2 regions of the Actinoplanes sp. NPDC048988 genome follow, and region 1 is predicted to be linked to the other one. Evidence: riboswitches for the same ligand, from Rfam matches in the RefSeq annotation. Region 1 holds a riboswitch; the other holds the start of a gene.
What was found. Region 1 has a riboswitch for ZMP and ZTP ahead of ACGFJ7_RS38160 (glycine hydroxymethyltransferase). Riboswitches for the same ligand answer to the same signal wherever they lie in the genome.
Positions count from the first base shown of each region.

Region 1 (7,622 bases):
TCGACGACGATGCTCTGCACCGAGACCAGCGCCTCGGCGTCGCCCTCGTCCCGCGGACTGTTCCAGTCCTGGTCGGGGAACGGGTGCACCTCGCCGTCGCGGATCTCCCCCACGGTGAACGGCACGTCGTCGCCCCACTTGGGGAAGTTCACGAACACGCGGCCGGTGTGCGAGACGCTGACGCCGGTGGGCATCGGGCCCGACTCGAAGGTGTGAACAGTTTCCAGAGCTGTCATCTCGGGCGGTTACCCAGGCCTGGAGCAGGTAACCCGGGTGGGACGAACCCACCCGGGTCACACGGGTCAGCCCAGGTCGACCGACGGGTAGAGCGGGAAGCCTGCGAGCAGCTCGTTGGCCTGCTTGCTGACGCTCTCGGACACCGCCTCGTCGAGCTGGAACTTGGCCTTGGAGCCCTCGGCCGGCTTCGTGCTGCTCAGGACCGTGTGGATCAGCTCGGCGATGGTGTCCATCTCGGCCGCGCCGAGGCCACGCGAGGTGAGCGCCGGGGTGCCCACGCGAATGCCGGAGGTGTACCAGGCGCCGTTCGGGTCGTTCGGGATGGCGTTGCGGTTCGTCACGACACCGCTGTCGAGCAGGGCCTGCTCGGCCTGGCGGCCGGTGAGGCCGAACGGGTGCACGTCGATCAGCACCAGGTGGTTGTCGGTGCCGCCGCTGACCAGCTGGACGCCCCGTTTGAGCAGGCCCTCGGCCAGCGCCTGGCTGTTCGTGACGATCTGCTGGGCGTACGTGGCGAACTCGGGGCGGCGGGCCTCGGCGAACGCGATGGCCTTGGCCGCCATGACGTGGGCCAGCGGGCCGCCGAGCACCATCGGGCAGCCGCGGTCGACCTGGGACGCCAGCGACTCCTGGGCGAAGACGGCGCCGCCGCGCGGGCCGCGCAGGCTCTTGTGGGTGGTGGTGGTGACGATGTGCGCGTGCTCGATCGGGTTGAAGTCGCCGGTGAAGACCTTGCCCGCGACCAGGCCGGCGAAGTGCGCCATGTCGACCATGAAGGTCGCGCCCACCTCGTCGGCGATCTCGCGGAGCGTCGCGAAGTTCACCTTGCGGGGGTAGGCCGAGTAGCCGCCCACGATGATCAACGGCTTGAATTCCTTCGCCGTGTCGCGCAGGGCCTTGTAGTCGATCTGGCCGGTGGCCGGGTCGACGCCGTAGCTGCGCTGGTCGAACATCTTGCCGGAGATGTTCGGGCGGAAGCCGTGGGTGAGGTGGCCGCCGGCGTCGAGCGACATGCCGAGCATGCGCTGGTTGCCGAACGCGGCCCGCAGCTCGGCCCACTCGGCGTCGGTCAGGTCGTTCACCTGCCGCTTCTCGAACTTCTTGAGGTACGGAACCTCGACCCGGTCGGCCAGGATGGCCCAGTACGCGACCAGGTTGGCGTCGATGCCGGAGTGCGGCTGCACGTACGCGTACTCGGCGCCGAACAAAGCCTTGGCGTGCTCGACGGCGACCGCCTCGACGGTGTCGACGTTCTGGCAGCCGGCGTAGAAGCGGCGGCCGATGGTGCCCTCGGCGTACTTGTCGGAGAGCCAGTTGCCCATCGCGAGCAGGACGGCCGGGGACGCGTAGTTCTCACTGGCGATCAGCTTCAGCGACTCGCGCTGGTCGTGCAGCTCTTTGGCGATCGCGTCGGCGATGCGGGGCTCGACGGACCGGACCACCTCGAGGGCGGAGCGGAAAGCGGCGGATTCGGCGTTCAACTCAGCAGACACAAGGACCTCCCTATCACGATGAAGAGGCCCAGGCGCACGGCAGGTCAGAGGAGCCGCTCCCCGATGGTGGCCCATCCGAACGCGCCAGTCACGGCCCGGGGCCAGCATACCGGGCGAGAACGGGTTCGCGCTGATCCGGCGCTGACGGGACCCCCGTGGAAACGATCACTTACTAGGGTGATCGGAGTGAACGGCGTACAGATCCTGCTGATCATCGGCTGCGGCATCGCGGTCTCGTCGCTGGCCAAGCGGCGGGGCGTCGAGCCCGGCTGGATCATCGTGGTGCTCGCGGCCGCGGCATCCTTCATTCCGGGGGTGCCGCGGCTCGAGCTCGAGAGCGAGGTGATCCTCGCGCTCGTGGTGCCGCCGCTGCTCTACTCGGCGACCCGCGGGGCGTCGTTCGCGTCGTTCGGGGCGAACCTGCGCCCGATCATCAACCTCGGTGTGATCCTCGTGGTGCTGACCGCCGGCGTGCTCGGTTACGTGACCTCGTGGATCCTGCCGACGCTGGGGCTGGCCACCGCTTTCGTGCTGGGCTCGGTGCTGGCGCCGCCGGACACGATCACCACCGTGTCGCATGGGGAGGAGATGGGGCTGCCGAAGCGGGCCACCTCCGTGCTCACCGGCGAGAGCCTGGTCAACGACGCGACCGCGCTGACCCTGTTCGCCATCGCGGTGGGCGCGGTGAACGGCGAGCACGCGACCTTCGGCGGCGGTGTGGCCGAGTTCTTCCGCAACGCGGCCCTCGGGGTGCTCATCGGTGCCGCGCTGTCCTCGGTGGCCCTGCTGATCCGCAAACGGCTGCGCAATCCGACGCTCGAGACGGCGCTGGTGCTGCTGGTGCCGTTCACCGCGTTCCTGGCCGCGGAGGAGGCACACGCCTCGGGCATCCTGGCCGTGGTGGCGGCCGCCTTCGCGATCACGCTGAACCTGTCGCTCGACCCCAACTTCCAGTATCCGGGCGGCTACCTGACCCGGATCCAGGAGAACAACGTCTGGCCGGTGATCGACTTCCTGCTGGAGACCTTCGTCTTCGCATACATCGGCCTGCAATTGAAGTTCGTCCTGCGGGATCTGGCCCAGGAAGAGGAGCCGGGCCTGACCCGCACCCTGGTCGCGGCCGGGGTGCTGCTGGTGGTGGCGATCCTCTTCCGGCTGTTCGGCGTCTTCGTGCTGTTCGAGCGCTACCGGCGCCGGGACACTCGCCGCAAGCGCCGGATCAAGGAGGACGTCTACTACCGCGCCCGCTGGCAGCGGCACGAGGAGGAGCGCCGCAAGCGCGGCCTGAAGCCGCAGGAGCCGCCGACGCGCAAGGAGATCCTGCTGGTCGGCTGGACGGGCATGCGCGGCATCCTCACGCTGGCCGCCGCGGCCGGTATCCCGGAGCACACGGCGTCGGGCGCGCCGTTCCCCGGCCGCGACGCCATCCAGGCCATCGCGCTGATCGTCACGCTCGGCACCCTGCTGATCCAGGGCACCACGATCGGCTGGCTGGCCCGCAAGCTGAAGTTCGACCTGGCCGGCGAGCACGCCGAGGAACAGGCCGACCGCGAGGAGGCCGAGCGGATCGTCGCCGAGGCCGCCGCCCAGCCGGCGGCGGACCTCGACGCGAGCTTCGACGCTCAGCGGCTCGCCCTGGCCACCGCGGTCCGCGATCACCGGGTCGGCCAGGACGCCGCCCGCGAGATCATCGACGAACTGGACCTCCGGCAGGCCGCCCGGCATACATCCTGAGCAGAGCGTCAGTTCCGTAACCAGTTTTACTTGCCTGTAACACCGAGCATCGATAAGACTGACTGCGTTGGTCGCACCCCCGCCTCCGAATCCCCCACCGGATCACCTCGGCCGTCCCCGGGCCGGTCCCGGCCGCGGCGGCGCGGGGTGCGCCCCTATATGCCGGTCAATTGCAGGCCGAGCCACAGCGCGAGCACGCCCGCGGCCAGCGCGACCGGCACCGTGACCAGGCCCAGCCGCAGGAAGACGCGCGCGTCCGGGGCCGCGTCCTGGTTGTGCAGGATCTGCCGCCACAGCAGCGTGGCCAGCGAACCCACGTAGGTCAGGTTCGGGCCGACGTTGACGCCGATGAGCATGGCCAGCAGCAGGCCCGGCGACGACTCGACGCCGGGCAGCAGCACCAGCGTGGCCGGCAGGTTGTTCAAGAGGTTGGCCAGTACGGCGGCGAGCCCGGCCATGGCCAGCATCTCCCCGAGGCCGGCGCCGTCCGGCACGAGATGATCGATCAACGACCCGAGCCCGTGCACCCGGACCGCCGCCACCACGACGCCGAGAGCCAGCACGAAGGCGCAGAATGCCGGGTTTGCGGCCTTGATCAAGGTCAACGGCGACGACCGCAGCGGTACGGCGAGCGCGATCGCCCCCACGACCGCGACCCAGGCCGGGTGCACGCCCAGCGGCTGCGCCACCGCGAAGCCGGCCAAGGTCAGCCCGAGCACCACCAGCGCGTACCGAGGGGGCGGGCCGTCGTCGCCGTCGGTCTCGGGCTCGGCGCGTACCCGCAGATCTCGCCGGAAGAACCAGCGGAACACGACGTACTCGGCGAGGATCACGGCCACCCAGGGCAGCGCCATCACCCCGGCGAAGCCCAGGAAGGTCAGGCCGCTGGCCGCGAAGGCGAGCAGGTTGGTCAGGTTGGAGACCGGCAGCAGCAGCGACGCCGAGTTGGCCAGGTGGGCCGACGCGTAGGCCGGCGGGCGAGAGCGGACTCCGGTACGGGCGGCGGTCACCAGCACGACCGGGGTGAGCAGCACGACCGTCGCGTCCAGGCTCAGCACCGCCGTGGTCAGCGCGGCCGCCACGAAGACCGCGCCGAGCAACCGCACCGGGCGGCCGCGGCTGATCCCGGCCGCGATCCGGCCGGCGTACCGGAAGACGCCGTGCTCGTCGGCCAGCTGCGCGACGACCAGGACGGCGGCCAGGAAGCCGACGGTCGGGCCGAGCTCGCGCAGCTCGTCCCAGGCCGCGCTCAGCGGGACCAGGCCGGCGACCACGGCGAGCACGGCCGCCGGCACCGCCGCCGCCGCCTCCGGCAGGCCGCGGGGACGGATCACCGCGAACGCCAGCACGCCGGCGAGCAGCAGCGCCGCAATGATCAAGTCCACGGCGGGAGACTACGAGCCGAACAGCTCTCCCGCACCCGAGACGCCGAGTACGCGGGCCACCACGCCGGTGGCCTTCGTCACCCGGAAGGCGGTGCCACCGGCCTGCGCGGCGTTGTAGCCGTCGATCAGCGCGCCCAGGGCCTCGGAGTCCAGGAAGGTCGTACCGCCGAGGTCCACGACGACGTCACCGCCGTCGACAGCGGTCAGAATCGCCACCCGCAGGTCGTCACGGGCGTTGATGTCCAGTTCGCCGTCGATGCGCAGGAGGGTGGCCGCACCATCGGCCGTCCGCTCCTGGCCGATGTTGTAGGAGTCAGCCACGGGCCTTTTCTACCAGCAGTTGATCGGATCAGCCCGGGAAGCTGGCCCAGACGTGCTTGGCATCGCCGGTCGTGTACCAGCCGACGTCGATCGCGAAGGTGCGTGCGAGCTGGAGGCCGAGCCCGCCGGCGCCGAGCGGGCGCCCCTCGGCCACCCGGGGCTCCGCCTCCAGGTCGTGGTCGGCGACGTCGATGATCAGCCGGTCCTCCTGCCGGAGCAGGCGCACTTCGGTCGGCGGCAGCCCATGCCGCAGCGCGTTGGTCGCCAGCTCGGTGGCGACCACGGCCACCTTGTCGGTCAGGTCGTCCTGCGCCGCCGCGGGCACCCGCGCGATCGCCTCACGCAGGGCCGCCCGCAGACCGCGCAGCTCACCGAATTCGTCCAGCTTCCAGCACCGCAGCTCGGACGCGGCCGGAAAGGGTGCCGAGACGCGGAGCGAAGTCATGGGTCCATCTTGCCCGTTCTGCGGCTCCTGACACTGGCCCGTACAGACCTGGACCGGACAACTTACGTACTAATCCGATTTGGCACTGCCCGGCTCGGCCATCTTCCGGTGCATCTCGGCCTTGGCCTTGTCCGGCATCACCTTCGACGCGGCGCCCTGCACCTTCGTCTTCAGCGATCCGGCCACCACCTTCTCCTCGCCCTTCATCAGCGCCTTGAAGCCCTGCTCGGCGACCTGGGCCGGATCGTCCTTCTTGCCGGTGCCGACCGCGGTGTCCATCATCTCGGCCCGCTCGAAGAACTGTGTGTCCGTCGGCCCCGGCATCAGCGAGGTGACAGTGACCCCGGTGTCCTTGAGCTCGGCCCGCAGCGCCTCGGCGAACGACTGCACAAAGGACTTCGACGCGTTGTAGACCGCCTGGTAGGTGCCCGGCATCATCGACGCGATCGACGAGGTGAACAGCACCCGGCCCGCGCCCCGCGCGACCAGGTCGGGCAGCACCCGCTTGGCCAGGTGCACGGTCGAGGTCACGTTCACCGCGATGATCTCGAGCTCGTCCTCCAGGTCGGTCTCCCGGGTGAAGTCGCCACCCAAGCCCCGGCCGGCGTTGAACGCGATCGCGTCGACCGGGCGGCCGGCCTCGCGGATCGCGGCGTACGCCTGCTCCACGCCTTCGAACGTGGCCAGGTCGGCCCGCACCGCTGTCACCTGGCGCTCGCCGTCGCGGCGGAGGTCGGCCGCGGCCTGCTCGATGTCGGCGTCCTCGGCCACCACCAGGAGATCGAAGCCGTTCTGTGCGAATTGCCGTGCCAGCTCATATCCGATGCCACTCGAGGCACCCGTCACCACTGCGAAAGTCATGCCCCTGGCGTGCCCGCCCCGGAGCGATTCAATCGACCACGGGCAAGATCCGCTCCGTATATTTGCTATCACGCAAAGTAACTCATACTTTCGGCTAGTCTTTCCTGGCCCTCTCGGCTAGGGTTCTCATATCCGAACGGCCACGTGTGCGGGTCGATGGTTATCGGATCGATCGCCGTCGACCAGATAAAGGGACACCCGACCGAACGGGTCCAGCCAGTGATGGCGGGACCGGCTCTCCGGTAGGTGCCAGGGAGGACCAAGCATGACCGTCACCGAGACCAAGACTTCTGCTGACGCGGAGACGATTCCGGCCGGCGCCGCGGCGCCCGTCGACAGCGCCGCCGAGCTGCTGAACGCGATGGCCGCGATGCCGGCCGGTCACCCGTCCCGCGCGGCCCTGCGCGACCGGGCGATCGAGGCCTGGCTGCCGCTGGCCCGCCACCTCGCCCACCGCTACTCCGGCCGCGGCGAGCCCACCGACGACCTCGTCCAGACCGCCAACGTCGGCCTGATCAAGGCCATCGACAAATTCGACCCCGAGCGCGGTGTCGACTTCGCGGGTTACGCGATCCCGACGATCATCGGTGAGATCAAACGCCACTTCCGCGACCGTACGTGGTCGGTCCGCGTCCCGCGCCGCCTGCAGGAACTGCGCCTGGCCATCACCGAGGCCAACAGCACCCTGACCCACAGCCTCGGCCGCTCCCCGACGGTCGCCGACGTCGCCACCCACCTGGGCGTCAGCGAGGAAGACGTCCTCGAAGGCCTCGAAGGCGCCCGCGCCTACAACGCCACCTCGCTGTCCACCCCGATCTCAGCCGACGGCACCACCGAACTCGGCGACACCCTCGGCGGCGAAGACACCGAGTTCGAACTCGCCGAGACCCGCGTCGCCCTGGGCCCGGCCCTGGCCACCCTCGACGAGCGCGAGCAGAAGATCCTCACCCTGCGCTTCTACGGCAACCTGACCCAGTCGCAGATCGCCGACCAGATCGGCATCTCCCAGATGCACGTCTCGCGCCTGCTCACCAAGGCCCTGACCAAGCTGCGCGCGCAGCTGTCGGCCGACGCGCTCTGATTCACCGACTTTCGTGGCCGGCCCGGTTCGGGCCGGCCACGACTGTTTCCGGCGCTTTCTCAGGC
Region 1 is NZ_JBICTW010000018.1:47,460-55,081, forward strand. Features, by position in the region: gene ACGFJ7_RS38155 (L-dopachrome tautomerase-related protein) at 1-236, opposite strand, end outside; gene ACGFJ7_RS38160 (glycine hydroxymethyltransferase) at 303-1,730, opposite strand; ZMP/ZTP riboswitch at 1,750-1,832, opposite strand; gene ACGFJ7_RS38165 (cation:proton antiporter) at 1,794-3,464, shown strand; gene ACGFJ7_RS38170 (SLC13 family permease) at 3,620-4,849, opposite strand; gene ACGFJ7_RS38175 (STAS domain-containing protein) at 4,859-5,170, opposite strand; gene ACGFJ7_RS38180 (ATP-binding protein) at 5,199-5,615, opposite strand; gene ACGFJ7_RS38185 (SDR family NAD(P)-dependent oxidoreductase) at 5,685-6,476, opposite strand; gene ACGFJ7_RS38190 (RNA polymerase sigma factor SigF) at 6,838-7,557, shown strand; gene ACGFJ7_RS38195 (glycoside hydrolase domain-containing protein) at 7,617-7,622, opposite strand, start outside.

Region 2 (7,622 bases), on a different contig from region 1:
AGAGGCCGTAAGTGAAAGGCTACCGAAGGGGCCAGACGGCGACCGAGGCGTCGAGCAGGCGGCAGATCAGCACCCCGGTGGCGGCCCGGCAGTTGCCGGAGACGCCGGAGGCCGCGCCGGTGACCCGGATCGCCTGGCGGACCGGGTCGAGCAGCCCGTAGTAGAGGACGTACTCGCCGCGGACGTCGATCTTGCCGTAGATCATGCCGTCGTCGGTGCGGCCCAGGCTCTCCCAGCGGCCGAAGTCGCCGACGGCCTTCCCGGTCGCCGGGTCGAGCAGCCACACCGCCGGTTCGTCGATGCGCCGGTCGAGGCGGGTGGCCGCCAGGTAGGGGCCGGCCGGTTCGGCGTACGCCCAGACCTCCGAGGACCACAGCGCCCGCCCGGTCTCCCGGTCGAGCGCCACCATGCCCGTCTGCTGCCGGAACGTGCAGATCAGGGCGCCGCAGTCGGCCTGCATCCAGCTCTGCGACAGATCGGCCGCGGTCCGCCAGCGGAACGTGAGGTCGGGCAGATGGTAGGCGGTGAAACCGTCGCGGGTGTCGACGGTGATGAGATCGCCGACCGGCCAGACATATTCGGATCTGAGCGGCACGGTACGGCCGGCGACGAGCTTTCCGGTGTACGCGTCCCGGGTCTCCAGCCGGCCGTTCGGCGACTGGACCACCAGCCAGCGCGGGTAGCCCGGCCGGGGGCCGGCCTCGGTGATCACCCCGTTCGGCGGGCGGATCACCGACCAGCGGATCATCCCGGTGCCGGCGTCCACCGCCAGCGAGGCCTCCTCGGCCGCCAGCAGCACCTGACCGCCGGCCACCCCGACCAGCCGGGCCGGCCGGCGCCACAGCGTGTCGTCGGTGCCGGCGGCGACGGCCACGACCGCCCACCGGCCGCTCGCGTCGAGCTGATAGCTCACCACGATCGTGTCGCCCACCCGCAGCACCTGGTCGATCGCCCCGGACACGGTCACGACCGTGCCGTCGACCGGGCGGACCGAGGGCAGCCGGTACGTGTCGATCGTGCGCACCCGGACACCGTTGCCCACCACTGTCGATCCGCTGACCAGGAACATCTGGTCACCGAAGACGTGCACCGCGTCGCCCAGGCTCGCCGGCACGACGATCGGCGCCGCCGAGCGGGGCACCGGCCCGGCTGCGGCCAGCAGTGCGAGCAGCGCGCACGACAGCAGCGCGAGCAGCAGCCGGAGCGGCACGGGCGGATCGGGCGGAGGCGGTGGGGCGTCCCGGGGCGCCTCACCGAGGTCGATCACGACGTTCGTCATGCCGCCTCCCCCGGCCTCCCCCAGTGTGCGCTCCCGGCGGCTAGCCGCGGTATGCCCAAATGCGCAGGCTGTCCTCGGCCCGGCAGACGATGTGCCGCGCGTCGGAGGCGCAGTCGCTGATCGGCACACTGGTCGTGCCGAGCACCTGGACCCGGCCGCGCGGCGCGTCCACCAGCCCGAACTCGCTCACACCGCCTTCCAGGCCGCGCCGCAGGACGATCGGCTGGCCGGCCGCGGCGGGCACCTGGGCCCGCCAGCCCGACAGGTCGGCGCGCGGGGCCCCGGTCGCCAGGTCGACGAGGCGTACGGGCTCTCCGCTCTGGTTCTCCGTCTCGAGAACGTAGCGGCCGTAGCGGGTCACATCGACGCTGGCGGGCGCCCGCCATCGCGGCCGGCCGGTCGCCGGGTCGAGCACCTCCAGCCCCGACGGGGTGTTCCCGCAGGTCAGCCCCGAGCAGACGGCCGCCTGGACCATGACCTGCGGCACCGGGCGCGTCCAGGCGGCGGCCAGGGTCTCCGGTGAGTACGCGGCCTCGTACGCCAGATAGCCGTCGGTGTTGTGGTAATAGATCATCATCTGGTCGCCGACGAGTTCCCCGCTCATCGGCGACCGCCCCTCGACCTCGGGCAGGGCCGTCCGGCGGAGCACCTTCCCGGTGACGCCGTCGATGCGCTCGAGCCCGTCCGAGGTGAGCAGCAGCACGGCCGGCCGATCGCCGGGCGCGACGGTGGCGACGACCGCACCGGCGGCGCTGACCGTCCAGACCTTCGCCCCGGTGTAGAGGTCGACGCCGCTCAGGTCGGTGCGGGTCGGCGGTTGCACATGCGGCTCACCGGTGGCCGTGAAATAGATCGGGCCCGGGTCGCCGGATTTCTGGTCGTAGACCGTGCCGGGCCGGAACCGCGGCTCCTGGACGAGCCCGATCCGGCCGCCGGCCAGCGGGGCCACCCCCATCGGCACCGACCAGCGGACCTGACCGCTGTGCCGGTCGAGCACCGTCGTGATCGGCCCGTGCGAGCTCAGGGCGACGTCGCCGGCCTGGTCGAGGTGGAAGCCCCCGTAGCCGAGACCGTCCGGGTTCTCCTCCGGCAGCTGATAGCGGGTCTTCCAGAGCTGCCGCGGCGGCTCGGCCAGGCTCCACGCGATCACGTCGCGGCCGTGCCCGATCACGTTCATCGTGTAGACGCCGCCGCCGGCCAGCTCGAACGGCTCGTCCAGGCCGCGGGTGACCGGCACCGAGCCGAGATAGCGCCAGAGCACCGGCTCGGCCGGCACCGAGGCGCCCAGGGCGATCACGAGCACGGCCGCGAGGATCAGGCCACCGAGCCGGTAACGGTGGGCGGGTGGCGGCGAGCTGGGCGCCGGGTCGGGCTGGGCGGTCAGGTCCAGCTCGATCAGCGCCAATGCTCAACCCTTCAGGCCGTACGCCCAGACGACGAGCTGGCCGTACATCGTGCGGCAGACCAGCCGGCTCGGCGCCGACTGGCAGTCGCCGGTGCCCGTGGGCAGATCGGCCAGCAGCCGTGGACGGCGTTCACCCGGCCGGGCGACGGCGACCATGGTACGGCTTCCCGGTTCGACCGAGCGCGTCACCAGCAGGTGGCCGTCGAGGCCGCTGCCGGTGACCGGGCGCCAGCCGGTGAGGTCGACCTGGAGCGTTCCGGCGTCCGGGTCGATCAGGCCGAGGGTCGAGGTGTGCTCCGGTGAGCCGTACGCGACGTACATCGCCCCGAACCGCTGAAGGCCCCGCCACTCGGGCTGCCGCCAGCGCACGTCGCCGGTGAACGGGTCGATCGCCCGCATCCCGTCCGGCCCGCTCAGGCAGGCCAGCAGGCCGCACTCCTGGATGTCGTACGCGCCGTCGGCCGGCATGGTCCACACGTTGCGCAGCGTCTCCGGGTCGTACGCGGAGATCTCCATGCCGGGGTTTCCGGGGTGCCGCAGCAGGATCAGGCCACTGACGACGGCCGGGTTGGCCGGATCGTAGTCGGCCGGCGGCACCTGGCGGCTGACCAGCTGTTCGCCGGTGACGAGGTCGCGGACCTCCATCGTGCGGTTGTCGTGGACCAGCAGCATCCGGGTGCCGGCGTCACCCGGCCCGGGCAGTCCGGTGAGCACGGCGCTGCCCGGCACCGGCACGGTCCACCGGGTCCGGCCGGTCATCGGGTCGACCGCCTGGATCGGCCCTTCGACGCGCCGGCCGGCGCCGGACTGGCTGCGCCGGGGCGTGACCGCGAGCAGGGTGGGCGAGCCGGCCACGGTGACCACCTGACCGGCGCGGGTCCAGCGGGACACCCCGTCGGTCACCGAGACGGCGGTGGTGCCAGGGTCGTTGGTGCCGGCGTTCCAGGGGCGCATCAACACCAGGCCGCCGCCCAGGCGCAGGCGGTAGGCCGGGGTGGACTGCCCGGCCTCCCACAGGGTTCGGCCGGACTGAAGGTCGTACGAGCTGAGCAGCCCGAACGTCTGGGCCAGGAGCTGGCCGTCGTCGCTCATCGCGTACGCGTCGGCCGGGCCGATCTGGAGGCTGAAGACCTGCCGGATCGGCGACTTGGCCGGCTGGGCCGACGCGGTCGCGGTGAACAGGACGAGCACGGCCAGAACGGCCGCGGGGAACCAGCCCGGGAACGCGGAACGGCTGGGTGAGCCGTACGTCTCAGGCTCGCCCCGATCAAGACCGAGGTCGATGATCACCGTGTTGCCGGCAACGCTCATACCTCAAAGGTAACGAGCAGATAACGGTGTCGCCCCGGTCAGAATCCGTTCCGCGGCTTTTCAGCGTTTAATCAGGCTTGCGCGGGCTCCGCGTCCGCCTCGAGCCGCGAGGCCCAGCCGATGACCTCGCGCGCGATGTCCTGGGCGGTCAGGCCGAGGGACGCGAGGATCTCGCCCCGGGAGCCGTGCGGGTGGAAACCGGCCGGGACGCCGAAGTCGCGCAGCGGCACCTCCACGTCGGCGTCGCGCAGCGCGGCGGCCACCGCGTCACCGACGCCGCCGGCCCGGATGCCGTCCTCGACGGTGACCACCCGGCGGTGCTGCGCGGCCAGGCCGGCCAGCTCGATCGGCACCGGGCGCACCCAGCGCGGGTCGACCACCGTGACGCCGTAGCCCTGCTCGGCCAGCCGGCCGGCGACATCCATCGCCAGGGCCGCGAACGAGCCCACCGCGACCAGCAGCACGTCCTTGCGCTCGTCCTCGCGCAGCACGTCGACCTGGCCGATCCGGCGCACCGCGGGCAGGTCGGCCGCGACCGAACCGGTCGGGAACCGCACGATCGTCGGGCCGTCGTCGACCGCCACCGCCTCGCGCAGCTCCTCGCGCAGGGTGGCGGCGTCGCGCGGCGCGGCGATCCGCAGGCCGGGCACGGCGCCGAAGACGCTCATGTCCCAGATGCCGTAGTGGCTCGGCCCGTCCGGCCCGGTGATGCCGGCCCGGTCGAGCACGAAGGTCACCGGCAGCTCGTGCATCGCCACGTCGAGCAGCACCTGGTCGAACGCGCGGTTGAGGAAGGTGGCGTAGACGGCGACGACCGGGTGCAGGCCGCCCATCGCGAGCCCGGCGGCCGAGGTGGCCGCGTGCTGCTCGGCGATGCCCACGTCGTACACCCGCTCGGGGTATTTGCGGGCCAGCTCGGCGATGCCGGTCGGCTCGGCCATGGCCGCGGTGATGCCGACCACGTCCAGCCGTTCGTCGGCGATCTTCACAAGCTCCTCGGAGAACACGTGCGTCCACTTGACCGACGGCTTGGCGGTCAGCGCGCCGGTCTGCGGGTCGAAGGCGCCCGGCCCGTGCAGGCAGTCGGCCTCGTCCTGCTCGGCCGGCCGGTATCCGTAGCCCTTGCGGGTCACCGAGTGCACGATGACCGGGGCGTTGAAGCCCTTGGCCCGGCGCAGCGCCGACTCCATCGCCTGGACGTCGTGCCCGTCGACCGGACCGATGTATTTGATGCCCAGGTCCTCGAACATCGGCTGCGGGCTCACCGCGTCCTTGATGCCGCGCTTGACCGCGTGCAGCACCTCGTACACCGGCTTGCCCACCACCGGCGTGTTGCCCAGCGCGTCCTTGACCAGGTCGAGCACCCGCTCGTAGCCCGGGTTGAGCCGCAGCGTGCTCAGGTGGTCGGCCAGCCCGCCGATGGTCGGCGCGTACGACCGGCCGTTGTCGTTGACGATGATGACCAGCCGGTTCTTGGCGGCGGCGATGTTGTTGAGCGCCTCCCAGCACATGCCACCGGTCAGCGCGCCGTCACCGACGACGGCGACCACGTGCCGGTCCTCACCGCGCAGGGCGAAAGCCTTGGAGAGACCGTCCGCGTACGACAGGGCGGTCGACGCGTGCGAGTTCTCGATCAGATCGTGCTCGCTCTCGGCCCGGCTCGGATAACCCGTGAGCCCGCCCCGCTGCCGCAGCATGTCGAAGCCGTCCTGCCGCCCGGTCACGATCTTGTGCACGTACGCCTGGTGCCCGGTGTCGAAGAGCACGCGGTCGCGCGGCGAGTCGAAGACCCGGTGCAGGGCCAGAGTGGTCTCGACCACACCCAGGTTGGGCCCGAGGTGACCACCGGTCCGCGACACCTTGGCCACCAGGAAGTCGCGAATCTCCGCCGCCAGCAGGGTCAGCTGGTCGGGGCTGAGGCGCTTGAGGTCACCCGGTGAGGTGACACCGGAAAGAAGACCGTCGGAGGCGGGGAGGGATTCGCTCATGGGGGGAAAGTCTATCGGCGTGGCGCCGTGGCGCATCCGCCAAGAGGTTTCGATGCGGTGTCCTACACACAACTGTCACAAGTTCCCTCTGGCATGCTTGTCGTACGAACGCGACTGGCGGCACAGAGGATGGGTCAACCATCGGGGAGCGCTCGCCACGGGGAGTCGACCGCCTGGGCACCCGTGCCTGCGGAGTCAGCCATGCCTTCAGCCCGTCTCCTGCCCGGCGCCCCCGTGGCCGAGGCCGTCCTAGCCGACGTAGCCGACCGCGTGACCCGCCTGCGCGCCCGAGGCGTAACCCCGAGCCTGGCCACCATCCTGGTCGGCGACGACGACGCGAGCGCCGGATACATCCGCATCAAGCAGCGCCAGGCGGCCGAACTGGGCTTCGAGTCCCCCCACGAGCACCTGCCGGCCGACGCGACCCAGAAGGACCTGGAGTCGGTGATCGCCACCTACAACGAGGACCCGAACGTCCACGGCGTCCTGATCCAGTACCCGATCCCGGCCCACCTGGACTACGACGCGGCCCTGCAGACCCTCGACCCGGACATGGACGTCGACGGCATGCACCCCCTGAACATGGGCCGCCTGTCCCTGGGCATGCCCGGCCCGCTCCCGTGCACCCCCGCCGGCATCGAGGCCCTGCTGGCCCACTACGAGATCCCGGTAGCCGGCCGCGAGGTGGTCATCCTGGGCCGCGGAGCGACCCTGGGCCGCCCACTGGCGATGCTGCTGGCCCAGAAGCGCCCCACCGCGAACGCGGCGGTGACGGTGGTCCACACGGGCGTGAAGGACTGGCCCCGCTACACCCAGCGCGCCGAAATCCTGATCGCCGCCGCCGGCGTCCCCGGCATCATCCAGCCCGAACACGTACGCCCAGGCGCCACAGTCATCGGCGCCGGCGTCCGCTACGAGGGCCGCCGCCTCCTGCCAGACGTGGACGAGTCCTGCGCCGAGGTAGCGGGCGCCATCACGCCCCGCGTAGGCGGCGTAGGCCCCACCACGGTCGCGATGCTGTTCCGCAACGCCGTCCAGGCCGCCGAACGCGCAACTTCCTGACCCCCTCCACTGCCGGGCTGCCCGAGCACGCTCGTCCACGCCGGACGCTCCGCTCGGGCACCCCGCCCCAACTCCGACGCACCGACCCACCCAGCTCCCGCCGAACGACCACCCCGGCGCCGCGCACAACTCCCGCTGAACCACCGGCCCAGCAACCCCGCCCAGCTCCCGTCGAACCACCGGCCCAGCGCCACGCCCAGCTCCCGCCGAACGACCAGCCCGGCGCCGCGCCCGGCTCGCGCTGGCCGGCGGCAGGCCCGGGAGGAACGCCGAGTCGCGCTGGTTGCCCCGACTCACGCTGCTTTGGCCGGGCAGGCTCTCCACGGTCAGGTAGCGCGTGGTCGCGCCGAGTGCTCCGGGTTGCGCTTGTACGGTTCCGAGCCTTTCACTCCGAACGTTACACGGAATCCCTCATCGCGAACCAACATTTTTTCCCGCGACTTTGGCACGATCGACATCGGTTCGCGGATGGCCTTTCCGAGCGGTCGGCGGGATAATTGGTCATGCGATACCAACAGCTCGGACTATTCTCCCGCGAACAGATGAAAGCCATGCGCGATCGCACCCTCTCGCGCAA
Region 2 is NZ_JBICTW010000001.1:247,277-254,898, forward strand. Features, by position in the region: gene ACGFJ7_RS01215 (PQQ-binding-like beta-propeller repeat protein) at 20-1,279, opposite strand; gene ACGFJ7_RS01220 (PQQ-binding-like beta-propeller repeat protein) at 1,320-2,684, opposite strand; gene ACGFJ7_RS01225 (PQQ-binding-like beta-propeller repeat protein) at 2,688-3,995, opposite strand; gene dxs (1-deoxy-D-xylulose-5-phosphate synthase) at 4,067-5,983, opposite strand; ZMP/ZTP riboswitch at 6,084-6,169, shown strand; gene ACGFJ7_RS01235 (tetrahydrofolate dehydrogenase/cyclohydrolase catalytic domain-containing protein) at 6,185-7,045, shown strand.
Region 2: linked by a shared signal. The riboswitch ahead of ACGFJ7_RS01235 (tetrahydrofolate dehydrogenase/cyclohydrolase catalytic domain-containing protein) and the one ahead of ACGFJ7_RS38160 (glycine hydroxymethyltransferase) in region 1 are both predicted to bind ZMP and ZTP.